2 regions of the Pseudomonas sp. B2M1-30 genome follow, and region 2 is predicted to be linked to the other one. Evidence: riboswitches for the same ligand, from Rfam matches in the RefSeq annotation. Region 2 holds a riboswitch; the other holds the start of a gene.
The links. A riboswitch is a leader RNA that binds a small molecule or an ion and turns the genes downstream of it on or off. The one in region 2 is predicted to bind cobalamin.

Region 1: it holds a riboswitch for cobalamin, as region 2 does, so the genes downstream of both, N8H74_RS21565 (CbtB-domain containing protein) here and cobO (cob(I)yrinic acid a,c-diamide adenosyltransferase) in region 2, are expected to answer to the same signal.

Annotation. Positions count from the first base shown of each region.
Region 1 covers NZ_JAOEJT010000012.1:55,696-63,591, reverse strand. Annotated here, with positions in the region: gene N8H74_RS21580 (cystathionine gamma-synthase) at 445-1,623, opposite strand; gene N8H74_RS21575 (cystathionine beta-synthase) at 1,620-2,996, opposite strand; gene metE (5-methyltetrahydropteroyltriglutamate--homocysteine S-methyltransferase) at 3,237-5,525, shown strand; cobalamin riboswitch at 5,679-5,808, shown strand; gene N8H74_RS21565 (CbtB-domain containing protein) at 5,843-6,055, shown strand; gene N8H74_RS21560 (CbtA family protein) at 6,071-6,799, shown strand; gene N8H74_RS21555 (GNAT family N-acetyltransferase) at 6,859-7,365, shown strand; gene N8H74_RS21550 (ABC transporter ATP-binding protein) at 7,360-7,896, opposite strand, start outside.
Region 2 covers NZ_JAOEJT010000011.1:188,937-196,832, reverse strand. Annotated here, with positions in the region: gene cobD (threonine-phosphate decarboxylase CobD) at 1-273, opposite strand, end outside; gene cbiB (adenosylcobinamide-phosphate synthase CbiB) at 266-1,174, opposite strand; gene bluB (5,6-dimethylbenzimidazole synthase) at 1,171-1,821, opposite strand; gene N8H74_RS21105 (cobyrinate a,c-diamide synthase) at 1,818-3,176, opposite strand; gene cobO (cob(I)yrinic acid a,c-diamide adenosyltransferase) at 3,173-3,784, opposite strand; cobalamin riboswitch at 3,865-4,098, opposite strand; gene N8H74_RS21095 (hypothetical protein) at 4,252-4,836, shown strand; gene N8H74_RS21090 (sorbosone dehydrogenase family protein) at 4,903-6,216, shown strand; gene N8H74_RS21085 (C40 family peptidase) at 6,277-6,813, opposite strand; gene N8H74_RS21080 (NlpC/P60 family protein) at 7,032-7,652, opposite strand; gene hda (DnaA regulatory inactivator Hda) at 7,877-7,896, opposite strand, start outside.

The DNA of each region.
Region 1 (7,896 bases), on a different contig from region 2:
ACGGGCGCACCGCGAAAGCGCACGGGTGTCGACGTACTGCGTGAAACCGGCGAACGAAACCAGAAGTATAGTTCGCCGTTCGGGCGGCACCGGTGCCAGGAGGCCGCAGGCGATAGTCGGTTAACTTCCTTGCAGGTGGGGGCTAGAAGAAAATCGGTCTAAAAATGGCGGGGCGCATTCGGGGGTGTTTGCTAGGCTCAAGGATGTAGGCGAAGACGCAGACTGATGCGCAAGCGGATAGCGAGGAAGCGTTGGGCGCGTTCCGAAGGGTACACGGTTAGAAAGATCCCCGCGCTGGGATCCAGCCCTTACGCCGTGTGAAGCAGCAGAGCACATTGCCTGTACTGTGGGAGTCCTGATAAACCTCGTAAGCCAGAGACCAGCACTGGCCGCCTACTCGAACTTCAAAGCCCGCCCTGTGCGGGCTTTGTCGTTTGTGGCCGGTTAAATCCGTGCCAGCGCCTGGGCCAGATCGGCACGCAGATCTTCCAGATCCTCGACGCCTACCGACAGACGCACCAGGCTATCGCCGATGCCGAGTTTCGCCCGGGTGTCGGCCGGGATCGTGGCGTGGGTCATGATCGCCGGATGCTCGATCAGGCTTTCGACGCCGCCGAGGCTTTCGGCGAGGGCGAAAATCTCCACGTTCTCCAGAAAGCGCCGCGAGCCGGCCAGATCGGTGTTCAGGTCCACGGAAATCATCCCGCCGAAACCGCGCATCTGCCGTTTCGCCAACTCATGCTGCGGGTGCGACGGCAGGCCGGGGTAGTAGACACGGGACACCTGCGGCTGCTGTTCCAGCCAGCGCGCCAGTTCCAGCGCATTGCTGCAATGCCGCTCCATGCGCAGCGCCAGGGTTTTCACCCCGCGCAACGTGAGGAAGGCGTCGAACGGCCCGGCAATTGCGCCCACGGCGTTTTGCAGGAAGCCCAGGCGCTCGGCCAGCTCAGCGTTCTGTCCTACCACCGCGATACCGCCGATCACGTCGGAGTGGCCGTTCAGGTACTTGGTGGTCGAGTGCAGCACGATGTCGAACCCCAGCTCCAGCGGGCGCTGGATCCATGGGCTGGCGAAGGTGTTGTCGGCCACGCAGATGATGCCGCGAGCACGGCAGATGCGGGCGATGGCCGCGAGGTCGCTGAGGCTCAGCAGCGGGTTGGTCGGGGTCTCGACCATCACCATGCGCGTGTCGTCCTGCAGCGAGGCTTCGAACGCCGACAGGTCCGCCAGGTCGACGTAGCTGAAACGGTGCCCGGCGCTGCGCTGGCGGACCTTGTCGAACAGACGGAACGTGCCGCCATACAAGTCATTGCCGGAGACGATGTGCGAGCCGGCATCAAGCAATTCCAGCACCGCCGAAATCGTCGCCAGCCCCGAGGCAAACGCGAATCCGCGAGTGCCGCCCTCGAGATCCGCCACGCAACGCTCCAAGGCAAAACGCGTCGGGTTGTGCGAGCGACCGTAGTCGAAACCCTTGTGGACGCCGGGGCTGTCCTGCAGGTAGGTGGAGTTGGCGTAGATCGGCGGCATCAGCGCCCCGGTCGTCGGGTCCGGGGTCTGTCCGGCGTGGATCACCCGCGTGGCGAAACCCTGGGGCCGGGCGTTCTTGTCGTGCTGACTCATGCAAGGGATCTCCGTAGTTGATTGAGCATGTCGGTGCGGGTGATCAGGCCATGGAAGCCTGCCGCGTCGGCGATGATCGCGACCAGGCCGCGACTGAGCACCGATTCCAGGTCCGCCAGCGAGGCGCCGGGGGCGAGGGTTTGCAGTTTGTCGGACATGGCACTGGCAACCGGTTGGCTGAAGCGCGAGGCGTCCTCATGCACACCGAGCAGAATGTCCGATTCGTCGATCACGCCGACCAGTTTCTTGCCTTCCACCAGCACCGGCAGTTGTGAGATGTCGGCCAGGCGCATGCGCTGGAATGCGGTGAGCAAGGTGTCGTCGGGGCCGACGGAAATCACGCGGCCATCCTCGAAGCGCCGGGCGATCAGGTCACGCAAGTCACCGTAGCCCTTGCGCTGCAGCAGGCCCTGGTCGGTCATCCACTGGTCGTTGTAGACCTTCGACAGGTAGCGCGTGCCGGTGTCGCAGACGAAGCTGACCACACGTTTCGGCTCGGTCTGTTCGCGGCAATAACGCAGCGCGGCGGCGAGCAGGGTGCCGGTGGACGAACCACCGAGAATGCCTTCAGCTTTCAGCAATTGACGGGCGTGGTCGAAGCTTTCTTCATCGCTGATCGAGTAGGCATGGCGCACGCTGGAGAGGTCGGTGATCGACGGAATGAAGTCCTCGCCGATGCCTTCAACGGCCCAGGAACCGGGTTTCGGCAGGGTGCCGCTGCGGCTGTATTCGGCCATCACCGAGCCGATCGGGTCGGCCAGCACCATTTCCAGATTCGGTTGCACGCGCTGGAAGAACCGGGTCAGTCCGGTCAGGGTGCCGGCCGAGCCGACGCCGACCACGATGGCGTCCAGGTCATGTTCGGTCTGCGCCCAGATTTCCGGTGCGGTGCTGCATTCGTGGGCCAGCGGGTTGGCCGGGTTGTTGAACTGGTCGGCGAAGAAGGCGTCGGGAATGTCTTTGGCCAGTCGTGCCGCCACGTCCTGGTAGTACTCGGGGTGGCCCTTGCCGACGTCGGAGCGGGTGATATGCACTTCGGCGCCCATGGCCTTCAAGTGCAGGACTTTCTCGGTGGACATTTTGTCCGGCACCACCAGCACCACGCGGTAGCCCTTGGCGCGCCCGACCAGCGCCAGCCCGAGGCCGGTGTTGCCGGCGGTGGCCTCGACAATGGTGCCGCCCGGTTTGAGGCGGCCATCGCGTTCGGCGGCGTCGATCATCGCCAGGCCGATGCGGTCCTTGATCGAACCGCCGGGGTTTTGTGATTCAAGCTTGAGGAACAGGGTGCATGGACCGGTATCGAACCGCGTGACGCGTACCAGCGGCGTATTACCGATCTGCCCAAGCACTGCAGGGCGGGATTGCTTTGACATTTCGTTTTCCTTCGGTGAGTCATGGCGCTTCATGCGCACGGGATTAGCACGCAAGCAACATAAGCCCGGATGTCATCCCTCGCAACTTTTTGACACAGAGGTCAAGGGTGACGGGGGCAGATCGACGCGGGGTGATGTACATGAACAAAACTTGAGACCAACGAGATTAAATTGAGTTTGTCTCATTCATGACCGAAATCGACAATGGCCGCCATCGACAAGACATTGGAGTTGTTTGTTATGGCACTGGCCCATTCCCTTGGATTTCCGCGCATCGGTCGCGACCGCGAACTGAAGAAAGCGCAAGAGGCGTTCTGGAAAGGAGAACTGAACGAAGCGGGTCTGCGCGACGTCGGCCGCGAGCTGCGCAAGGCGCATTGGGCGCTGCAAAAAGACGCGGGTATCGAGCTGCTGCCGGTGGGGGATTTTGCCTGGTACGACCAGGTGCTGGCCCACTCGCTGATGTTCGGCGTGATCCCCGAGCGCTTCCGTCCGCACGATGGCAAAGCCACTCTGCAAACCCTGTTCGGCATGGCGCGTGGCGTCAGTGACAGCTGCTGCGGCGGTGCCCATGCTCAGGAAATGACCAAGTGGTTCGACACCAACTATCACTATCTGGTCCCGGAGTTCAGCGCCGACCAGCAGTTCCAGTTGGGCTGGGATCAACTGTTCGAAGAAGTCGAAGAGGCCCGTGCGCTGGGTCACAACGTCAAGCCTGTGATCATCGGTCCGCTGACTTACCTGTGGCTGGGCAAGGCCAAGGGCGCGGAGTTCGACAAACTGGAATTGCTCGACCGCCTGCTGCCGCTGTACGGCCAGATCTTTGCGCGTCTTGCGGCTCAAGGCGTGGAGTGGGTGCAGATCGACGAGCCGATTCTGGTGCTCGACCTGCCGCAGGAATGGAAAAACGCTTTTGAGCGCGCCTACAACCAGATTCAGCGTGATCCGCTGAAAAAACTGCTCGCCACGTACTTCGGTGGTCTGGAAGAAAATCTCGGCCTGGCGGCGAATCTGCCGGTCGACGGTCTGCACATCGATCTGGTACGTGCGCCGGATCAGTACCCGACCATTCTTGATCGCCTGCCGGCGTACAAGGTGTTGTCCTTGGGCGTGGTCAACGGCCGTAACGTCTGGCGTTGCGATCTGGAAAACGCCCTCGCCACGTTGCAACACGCTCATGAGCGTCTGGGCGATCGTCTGTGGGTCGCGCCGTCCTGCTCGCTGCTGCACAGCCCGGTGGATCTGGGCCGCGAAGACAAACTCGACGCCGAGCTGAAGAGCTGGCTGGCCTTCGCCGTGCAGAAGTGCGAAGAGGTCGCCGTACTGGCCCAGGCGGTGAACGAGCCTGAAGCGCCGAAAGTGCTGCAAGCGCTGACCCAAAGCCGCGCCGTTCAGGCCAGCCGTGCCGCGTCGCCGCGTATCCACAAAACCGCCGTTCAAGCGCGCGTCGCGGCGATCACCGCCAAGGACAGCCAGCGTCAGTCGCTGTTTGCCCAGCGTATCGCCAAGCAGCGCGCCGGCCTCGATCTGCCGCTGTTCCCGACCACCACCATCGGTTCGTTCCCGCAGACCGCGTCGATCCGTCTGGCGCGCCAGTCGTTCAAGCAAGGCAAGCTGACTGTCGCCGAATACACCGAAGCGATGCACAGCGAAATTCGTCATGCCGTGGAAATTCAGGAGCGCCTGGGCCTCGACGTGCTGGTTCACGGTGAAGCCGAGCGCAACGACATGGTCGAATACTTCGCCGAGCAACTGGACGGCTACGTGTTCACCCGTTTCGGCTGGGTGCAGAGCTACGGTTCGCGCTGCGTGAAACCGGCGGTGATCTTCGGCGACCTGAGCCGCCCGAAAGCCATGACCGTCGAATGGATCCGCTACGCCCAGGGCCTGACCGGCAAGGTAATGAAGGGCATGCTGACCGGTCCGGTGACCATGCTGATGTGGTCGTTCCCCCGTGAAGATGTGAGCCGCGAGGTGCAGGCGCGCCAACTGGCGCTGGCGATTCGCGACGAAGTGGTGGATCTGGAAGCGGCCGGGATCAAAATCGTGCAGATCGACGAAGCCGCGTTCCGTGAGGGCCTGCCGTTGCGTCAGGCGCAGTGGCAGCACTACTTGGACTGGGCGACTGAAGTGTTCCGTCTGTGCGCCTCCGGCGTGCGTGACGAAACCCAGATCCACACCCACATGTGCTACAGCGAGTTCAACGACGTGATCGAGTCCATCGCGGCGATGGATGCCGACGTGATCACCATCGAAACTTCGCGTTCGGACATGGAGCTGCTCGACGCTTTCGAAGCCTTCGCCTACCCGAACGAGATCGGCCCGGGCGTCTACGACATCCACTCGCCACGGGTTCCGGATTCTTCGGAAATGGCCAACCTGCTGCGCAAGGCTGCCAAACGCATCCCGGCCGAACGCCTGTGGGTCAACCCGGACTGCGGACTGAAAACCCGTGGCTGGCCGGAAACCGAAGCGGCGCTGGTACACATGGTCAACGCGGCGCGTCAGTTGCGTAAAGAACTGGCCTGAGACGCGGTTGCCTGACCCGACCGGAGCACTTCACGGTGCTCCGGTTTTTTTGCGCCTCTATTTTGCGGGCGGCCCCGCCTCCAAAAGAGGCTCTACATGAAATTGATTCCCGGACCCTGTTTTTATTGGGGCCAACGCGTAAACTTCGGCGAGTTGTATCATTTTGTTACAGGAAATGTTGCAGCTCATTCCGAACGGGCAACCGGTGCAAATCCGGTGCGGTCGCGCCACTGTAAACGGCTGATGTCAGCCGTGAGCCAGACCCTGTTCTCCTTATCTCAAATCCGTACCGGGACGCGTCTTCCCTGGAGGTTCACATGGCTTATAGCGCTGCTTCGCAGACTGATGTTTCCCTGCCCACCATTCCGCTGGGCGAAATTCTTCCCTGGGCCATGTTTGGCGGCCTGTTGCTGATGCTGGCGATTTATTTCGTCGGTGCAGAGCAGGGCGCCACTGCGCTGGTCAAGGGCATGTATGTCCACGAGTTCGTGCACGACGGCCGCCACTTGCTTGGCTTCCCCTGCCACTGACTCAAGGATTACGACATGACGGGTAAATTATTGGTTCGCGGCATGCTGGTGGGGTTGCTCGCCGGAATTCTTGCCTTCGGTTTCGCCAAGGTTTTCGGCGAACCACAGATTGATCGGGCGATTGCCTTCGAAGAGCAAATGGCGCAAATGCACGGCGATGCGCCGGAAGAAGAACTGGTCAGCCGCGAAGTGCAAAGCAGCTTCGGCCTGTTCACCGGCGTGGTGGTGTACAGCGTTTCGCTTGACGGGATCTTTGCGCTGGTGTTCGCATACGCCCTCGGTCGGGTCGGCAATATCGGTCCGCGTGGTCTGGCGGCGCTGCTGGCGCTGGCGGCGTTCGTCACGCTGATTCTGGTGCCGGGCCTGAAATATCCTGCCAACCCGCCATCGGTGGGTGATCCGGACACCATCGCGCAACGCACCAGGCTGTTCTTCCTGATGTTGCTGGTATCGGTGATTGCGGCGGTGATTGCGATCAATGCGGCGCGCAAATTGATGACTGCCAGGGGCATCTGGAGCGGCTCGATCATCGCGGTGACGCTGTACGTTGTCATCATGGCGATTGCCGGGTTCCTGTTTCCAGCCATCAACGAAGTCCCGGAAACCTTCTCGGCCGTGCTGCTGTGGAAATTCCGCGTGGCGTCGCTGGGCATTCAGTTGGTACTGTGGACGACCGTTGGCCTGGTGTTCGGCTGGGCCGCCGAGCGAGTGCTTGATCTGCCTCGCTATTCGACCCGCGCCTGAGGTGAAGGCAGTGCCCTTCACCGGGCACTGATTGCAACTCTGGCAGGCATTCGCATTACATGAGTGAACAACCGATTATCCAGGCAGTGTCTGGCGCCGACATTCCTGAAATCCTCGACTTTGTGCTCGAGGCGCGCGCCGGGCTTTTCCCCAAGCTCAGCGCGTCCGGGATGCCTGACGACCTGGCGCGCTTTGCAGAGGTCTATCTGCAAGGCGAGGGGCGCTTCCTGATCGCCCGCCATGCGGGGCGGATCGTGGCCTCGATCGGCTATCTCGGCTACGACCGGCGTTTTCCGAATCTTGCCTATCCGGGGCTCAAAGTGGTCGAGGTCGTGCGCCTGTTCGTCGTGCCGACGCTGCGCCGCTCGGGATTGGCCGGGGCCCTTTACCGTTCATTGAAAGCCATGGCGCTGGCGGACGGCGTCGAGATGATCTATCTGCACACCCACCCATTTCTGCCGGGAGCCATCGACTTCTGGTTGCGGCAGGGGTTCGAGATCATTGCGGTCGACGCCGATCCCGTGTGGCAGACGACGCATATGCACAACCGTCCGACCGCTTCATGAATGAAACCGCAGGACCTGTGCGCCGTCGAACGGATCCGTCAGGTAATGCGCCCTGACCCCGAAGGTGTCTTGCAGGCGCTGGGGCGTCAGCACGTCGAGCGGCTTGCCCAGATCCACCAGTCGTCCGCGCTCCAGAATCGCCAGGCGATCACACTTGAGCGCCTGATTCAGGTCGTGCAATGCGATCAGCGTGGTGACCGGCAGCGCCTGCACCACCTTCAGAATCGCCAGTTGATGCTGGATGTCGAGGTGGTTGGCCGGTTCGTCCAGCACCAGGATCTGCGGGCGCTGGGCCAATGCCCGGGCGATGTGTACGCGCTGGCGTTCACCACCCGACAGACTGCGCCAGATACGGCTGCGCAGGTGGACGGCATCGACGTCGGACAGCGCCTGCTGAACGATTTCGTCATCGCTGCGTGACCACGGCTCAAGCGCCGACAGCCAGGGCGTACGTCCCAGGGCAACGGCGTCGAACACGCGAATGCCGTCATCGGTGTCCGCCTGTTGTTCGACCACCGCGAGTTTCTGCGC
Region 2 (7,896 bases):
CACGCCGACCTTGCCGGCCCGGCGCAAACGCGGCAACAACTGAATAGCCATCTGCGAACCGGCCACCGGCAGAACCTGGGAGGCGCCGTAGTAATCGCACGCGGCCTGCTCCAGGCCGTCATCGGTTTCCGGCAACCGCGCCCAGGCCCGCAACGGAATCTCCGGAACCGGGAACGGCCACGGCGCCAGGCCGCTGGAAAGGTCGAGCCAGTCCTGTTCGGCGATGCCGTACTCCAGCGCCGCCTTGCGCAGCCGGCCACCGTGCTCAAGCATAGAATTCAGCCCCCACGCAGAGAATCAGCAGCCATAACCATACGCCGCGCTGCACCAATTGCCAGCCGCGATCAATGGAATCGGCGTCCGCCGGCGCGCCCTCGCCGAGTTGTGGACGGTCATGCAGTTCGCCGTGATAAATCGCCGGGCCGCCCAGCTCCACGCCTAGCGCGCCAGCACCGGCAGCCATCACCGGACCTGCGTTCGGGCTGTCCCATTTCGGTCCCTGGCTGCGCCAGCATTTCAAGGCGAGCCGGGTTTTGCCCAGCAACGCGTAGGTCAACGCCACCAGTCGCGCAGGAATGTAGTTGAGGACATCGTCGATTTTCGCCGCCGCCCAGCCGAAGCGCTCGAAGCGTTCGTTGCGATAACCCCACATCGCGTCGAGGGTGTTGCTCAAGCGATAGAGCACCACGCCCGGCGCGCCGGCCACGACAAACCAGAACAGTGCGGCGAACACTGCATCGCTGCCGTTTTCCAGCACCGATTCAGTGGCCGCGCGGGCGACGGCAGTGCTGTCCAGTTCGCTGGTCTGGCGACTGACCAGATAGCCCACGCGCTTGCGCGCCTCTTCCAGATCATCGCCACGCAGCGCCTGGGCCACGGTCGCGACATGCTCGCCGAGACTGCGCATGCCAAGGGCGCAATACAGCGCCAGAATCTCGACCAGCCAGCCGACATAGGGCGCCCAGGACAGCGCCGTGGCGAGCAAGGTCAGCGGCAGCACCGCAATCACCCAGGCGGTCACGCCATGGCTACGCCAGCCACGCCCACCGGCGTTGAAACGTTGTTCGATGCGCCCGGCGAAATTGCCGAACGCCACCAGCGGATGCCAGCGTTTCGGTTCACCCAGCAACGCATCCAGCGCGACTGCGGCGACACTCAACAACGCCACACTCATTGACTCACTCCCCAGAAATTTTCATACAGCAACTCATTGAGCGGACGCGCCCGCGCCCACCCTTCGAGCACCAGCATCGGCGCCGGATAGAATGCCTTGACCGGTCCCAGGCACAACACCGCCAACGGCTTGGCCCCGGCTGGCAGTTTCAACAGATCGGCCAGCGCCTGCGGCTCGAACAGCGACACCCAGCCCATCCCCATACCTTCGGCACGCGCCGCCAGCCACAGGTTCTGGATCGCGCAGGACAGCGAGGCCATGTCCATTTCCGGCAGCGTGCGGCGCCCGAAAATATGTCGCTCGCGATCATCCATCAGCGCCGCGACCAGCACTTCGGCGCAGTCGTTGATGCCTTCGACCTTGAGCCTCATGAACTCGTCACTGCGCTCGCCAAGGGCCTCGGCGGTACGCACCCGCTCTTCTTCCACAAGGCTTTGAATCTGGCCACGCAGCGCACGGTCACTGATACGAATGAAGCGCCACGGCTGCATGAGGCCGACACTCGGCGCCTGGTGCGCGGCTTCGAGCAAGCGGCGCAGCAGTTCGGGTTCGACCGTGCCGCCGCTGAAGTGGCGCATGTCGCGACGTTCGGCGATGGCGCGGTAGACGGCTTCGCGCTCGTCTTCGGAGAAGGCGTTGTCTGTCATAGCCCCTTCGCGAGCGAGTCCGCTGCCATCACGGTTTCAAATACGGGAGCGGCCTCAGGATCAGGCGCCAGCAACGCGGCAATCGCCACCGGATTGGACGGGAAGTAGAAATGCACGTAGGACGCCGTCATCCGCCCGTCCCGATAAACCGCTTCGGCTCCGCGCCCGCCGTTGGGGCTGTGGCCTCGGGCGATCGGGGTCAGTTCGGTGGTGGTCAGGGAATGGTGGTAGGTGTGACCGCGCAGCTCACCTTCCGGCAACTCGACCGATTGCAGGGCCAGCGCCGCCAGGCGTTTCTGCATCACCGCCTCACCGCGCAACAGACCGACCAGCTCAGCGCGGACGCCGTCGACATCGGTCAGCGCATCGAGCAGATACAACATGCCGCCACATTCGGCGAGCAACGGCTTGCCGGCGGCGTGATGCGCACGGATCGCGTCGAGCATCGCCGTGTTCTGCGCCAGCGCGACGTGGTGCAACTCCGGATAACCGCCGGGCAGGTACAGGCTGTCCGCCTCGGGCAATTGCGTGTCACGGATCGGTGAGAAAAAGCGCAACTCGGCGCCCATCGCCCGCAGCAGATCAAGGCTCGCGCCGTAGGTGAAGGCAAACGCTTCATCCCGCGCAACAGCGATTCGTACGCCTTCGAGCAAGGGTTCGGTGACCTGCATCTCAGGTGCAGCGAATTCGACCGCCGGTGGCAGCGCTACCTCGCAACTGCTGGCGAGTGCTTCGGCCGCCGCGTCGAGGCGCAGGTCGAGGTCATTGAGTTCGCTGGCCTGCACCAGGCCGAGATGGCGGCTCGGCAGTTCGATTCCGGTTTCCCGGGACAACGCGCCGTACCAGCGCAAGCCTTCGGTGAGGCTGCCTTCGAGCAACTGCGCATGGCGCAAGGTGCCGACGCGATTGGCAAGCACGCCGGCAAACGGCAAGTCCGGCTGGTAGCGCGCCAAACCAAGAGCCAGCGCGCCAAAGGTCTGGGCCATGGCAGTGCCGTCGATCACGCCCAATACCGGCACGCCGAAATGCCGCGCCAGATCGGCGCTCGACGGCGTGCCGTCGAACAGTCCCATCACGCCTTCGATCAGGATCAGATCGGCCTCGCCGGCAGCTTCCCACAACAGGCGGCGACTTTCCTGCTCGCCGACCATCCACATGTCCAGTTGATAGACCGGCGCACCGCTGGCGCGCTCAAGGATCATCGGGTCGAGAAAGTCCGGGCCGCATTTGAACACACGAACCTTGCACCCCTGATTGCGGTGCAAACGGGCCAGCGCGGCGGTGACGGTGGTCTTGCCCTGGCCGGAGGCCGGCGCGGCGATCAACACCGCCGGGCAGTGACGTGGTGACTTCAAAGTTCGACGCCTTTCTGCGCTTTGATACCCGCCTGGAAGGCGTGCTTGATCATGCCCATCTCGGTGACGGTGTCGGCCAGCTCAATCATTTCCGGCTTGGCGGCGCGGCCCGTCACGACAACGTGCTGCATCGGCGGTCGGGCCTGCAAATCGCTGAGCACCTGATCGAGGTCGAGGTAACCGTGCTTGAGGGCAATGTTCAGTTCATCGAGCACCACCAGGCCAATGGCCGGATCGCGCAGCATCTGCCGGGACACTTCCCAGGCCGCTTCGGCGGCGGCGATGTCACGCTGGCGATCCTGGGTTTCCCAGGTGAAGCCCTCGCCCATCACATGAAAACGCACTTGCTCGGGGAAGCGGCGGAAAAACAATTCTTCGCCGGTGCTGTTGCGGCCCTTGATGAACTGCACCACGCCGCACTGCATGCCGTGGCCCATGGCGCGCGCGAGCATGCCGAACGCCGAGCTGCTCTTGCCCTTGCCGTTGCCGGTCAGCACCAGCAGCAGGCCGCATTCGTTGGGCGAATTGGCAATGCGCTCGTCGATCACGGCTTTTTTGCGCTGCATGCGCGCCAGATGACGTTCGTCACGTTCGGGGGAATCGGTCATGGGGGAGCTCTCCGTTGAGGCTGGATAACGGCGGGCAGGCACAAGAATAGACGGCAACAAGCCTGGCATCGCCCACCGTGATGCCGCTGGATGGATCAGGCCGGTCTCCGGGCTCATGAGCGGCGTCGGCCGGACTGCGCGCCTTCCCGCATCGCTGTCGGACGCAGTGGCACAAGGCGCAGTCTTCACTCATTTACCGTTGCGGGGGCAGCGCCGGGATCGGAGTCGTTCTTCGCCTGAAGACAACCCTCACCGGCTTCCCTGTTTCACTCTGTCGACATCGGTCACAGAGCACCTGAAACAAGCCGCGAAGGTTAGAGGGTTGGGGGTGGAGCGTCAATTGAAGAGGACGCCGCCGAGCGAATAACTGCCGTCGATCAATTATCTGGCGCCAATCTTGTGCCACACTGAGACAAGTGATATCAAAGAGCCACACCCTCACATCAGACAAGAACAAGGTGAGCCCCATGCAAGGCATGATCATCAGCAACCCGCGCCTGGAATTCCTGCGCCCGGTGCTGGAACGCTGGTTTGACTGTATCGACCGCTACAACACCGTGCGCGGCGACAACGACACGCCGTACTGGCACGATGAAAAAGCCAACCTCGGCCTGTTGTCCGCTGCCGCGTGGATGGCTGAGCTGGTGACACTGCGCGACACCGCCACCCGCAAACAGAACGAGGAAGGCGAGCGCAATGCCCGCACCGACCTGTTCATCGCCGGCGCCGAGGATCGCGCCTTCATTCAGGCGACGCAGCGCTGGCCGCGAGTGAACAACCTCAACCTCAGCCAGGCTTTGGCCGAGATCACCAGCGACGCCAAGCGCATCAGCTATGCCAGCGACCTGAAGCTCGGCTGCCTGTTCGTCGCGCCGCAAAAGGCCCAACACAGCGCCAGCCCCGAAGAGCTGCAAGACATGGTCGACGACCTGCAAAAGGAACACACCTGCGCCGTCGCCTGGTATTTCCCCTACGCGTACCGCAAATTGCACAGCGATGCCGGCAATTATCATCCGGGCATCGCCGTGCTGTTCAAGGAAGCGCGCGGCTGACCGGTTGAACCATCGGGCTTGCGCCCTTCTCTATGATTAAGAATGCATTCATAGGGAAGATCAGTAATGCGCAAGCCCCAGCTCGTTTTCATCATCGCCTTCGCCGGCGGACTTGCCGCGTGCGGCGAGTCGTCCAGCCTGCAAGTGTCCGACGGCACCGGCCCATCACCCAAACTGCCCGAACCGAACAAGACCCTGATCCCGACGGTGAACATCGCCCCGGCGACCGGCTGGCCGGCGGGTGGTAAACCGACAGCCGCCGCAGGCACCCAGGTGGCTGCGTTTGCCGATAACCTCGATCATCCGCGCTGGTTGTATGTGCTGCCCAACGGCGATGTACTGGTGGCGGAAACCAACGCACCGCCCAAACCGGATGACAGCAAGGGCATTCGTGGCTGGGTGATGAAAAAAGTCATGGGACGCGCGGGTGCCGGCGTGCCCAGCCCCAACCGCATCACCCTGCTGCGCGATGCCGATCACGACGGCGTCGCCGAGACCCGCACGGTATTTCTGCAAAACCTCAACTCGCCGTTCGGCATGACTCTGGTCGGCAACGATCTGTACGTCGCCGATACCGACCGCCTGCTGCGCTTCCACTACGAATCCGGCGCCACTGAAATCAAGACGCAGCCGATCAAGGTCACCGACCTTCCGGGCGGCACGCTGAATCATCACTGGACGAAAAACGTCATCGCCAGCAAGGACGGCAGCAAGCTCTATGTGACGGTGGGCTCAAACAGCAACGTCGGCGAAAACGGCCTGGATCAGGAAGAAGGTCGCGCCGCAATCTGGGAAGTCGACCGCGCCACCGGCAATCACCGGATCTTCGCCTCGGGCATCCGCAACCCCAACGGCCTGGCCTGGGAACCGCAAAGCGGCGCGCTGTGGACGGCGGTCAACGAGCGTGACGAAATCGGCAGCGACCTGGTGCCGGACTACATCACGTCGGTCAAGGATGGCGCCTTCTACGGCTGGCCGTTCAGTTACTACGGACAACACGTCGACTTGCGTGTGGAGCCTCAGAATCCGGACCTGGTCGCCAAGGCCATCGCCCCAGACTATGCCGTCGGCCCGCACACGGCATCTCTGGGCTTGACCTTCGCCGAGGGCAATCGCCTTCCGGCGCAATTCAAGGAAGGCGCCTTCATTGGCCAGCACGGCTCGTGGAACCGCAAGCCGCACAGTGGCTACAAAGTGATTTTCGTGCCCTTCGCCGGCGGCAAGCCGAACGGGAAACCGGTGGATGTGCTGACCGGTTTCCTCGACAAGGACGAAAACGCCCTGGGCCGCCCGGTGGGCGTCGTGATCGACCAGCAAGGTGGCTTGCTGGTGGCGGATGATGTGGGGAACAAGGTGTGGCGGGTGTCGGCCAGTAAGTAACGCCGACACAAACAAAATGTGGGAGCAACCTTGCTCCCACATTTGTTTTCGAAATTTGTATTAAGGGTTATGCGCCAGATGCTCCGGCTGCAGGACTCGCTTGGCGCTCAGATACGCCTTCTGCCAGTAAGCCTTGGAGAGGCTGTCCAGCTTCACCGTCCCGCCCGTGGCCGGCGCATGAACGAAGCGCCCTTCCCCGACGTAAATCCCCGCATGGCTGACCTGCGAACCGCCATTGGTGGCGAAGAAGATCAGGTCGCCGGTCTGCAAGCCTTCCTTGCCGACATTCGGTGCCTGCATGACGATCATCTCGCGGGTCGAGCGTGGCAGGCTGATGCCCGCCGCATCGCGGTAGACAAAACCGATCAGGCCACTGCAATCGAAACCCGAGTCAGGCGTGTTGCCGCCCCAGCGATAAGGTGTGCCGACCAGGCCGAGCGCGCGGAACAGCACGTCTTCGGCAGCAGGCGAAAAGGCTTGGGAGGGGCCGAACACGATCGGGGCGCGAACCACAGGCGCGGGCGGCGGAGTACGGCTGGCGCAGGCGCTGAGCAGCGCTGCGAAGAACATCAGGGCGAGGCGGGCCGACATCGTCATATGCAGAACATCCTGATCTGGCTGCGGCTTTTACTGCCGATTCGACAGAAAACAAAACCGCCTGCGTTGGGACGCAGGCGGTTTGCCATCAATATAGATCTGGATTCTAGCGGCTACGCGGCAAACTTCAAGTAAGACTTTAACTTCACCTTGTAAAGTTTGTGTCTACTGATCGCCGAAGCCCGTTTGTCGCCACGAATGCAGCGACAGCGGAAGGATTACTTGCGGGCGGTGACCACGGTCGGAGCGTTCGCCAAAGCGCGCTTGGCTTCGATGAAGGTCTTGCTCCAGTAGCTGTCACCCAGGCTATCGATGCGAACACCGCCGCTGCGACGACTGCTGGAGTGGATGAACTGGTTGTCGCCCAGGTAGATCCCGGCGTGACTGACACGGCCGCGACGACCATTGGTGGCGAAGAACAGCAGATCGCCCGGCTCGAGGTTGCTGCGCGATACCAGCGGAGCGTCCACGTTGATCATTTCGCGGGTCGAGCGCGGCAGGTTCATGCCGGCTTCTTCGCGGAACAGGTAGCCGATGAAACCGCTGCAATCGAAACCGGCTTCAGACGTACCGCCGAAACGGTAACGAGTACCGATCAGAGACATGCCGCGTTCGAGGATGCTGTCGGCCAGAACCGGAAGCTCGTAAGGCTTCTTGCCGTTGAATTCGGCAAGTTCCTTCTCGGTGTCCAGCTCTTCCTGATAAATAACGGAGGACTGGGCGGTAGCGGAATTTTTAAACTGTTGTTGCTGCTCTTGATTAACAGGTGAATGAGCAGCGCAACCGAACAACAGGGTGACGAGTGCGAGAGGCACGAGGGGTGCGAAGCGCTTTAGCATGGGCACGACCGTGGCTGATAGTTGTAAAGAAGCCGAGACTATGCCCGCTATCAGCCTCATTTGCAAATTCAATCGATCTTTTTGTGACTTTCCAGTTTCTCGTTTACATCTAAGCGCTTAAGCCTATTTGAATCGAGACGCAGCCTGTGGGAACCACGGGAAAGCGCATTTTCTGGCGCCTGAAATATGCCGGATCGTGCTGAAAGCCGCGTATTAAAGCGCTTTCACCAGCCCAGGGTTTCTT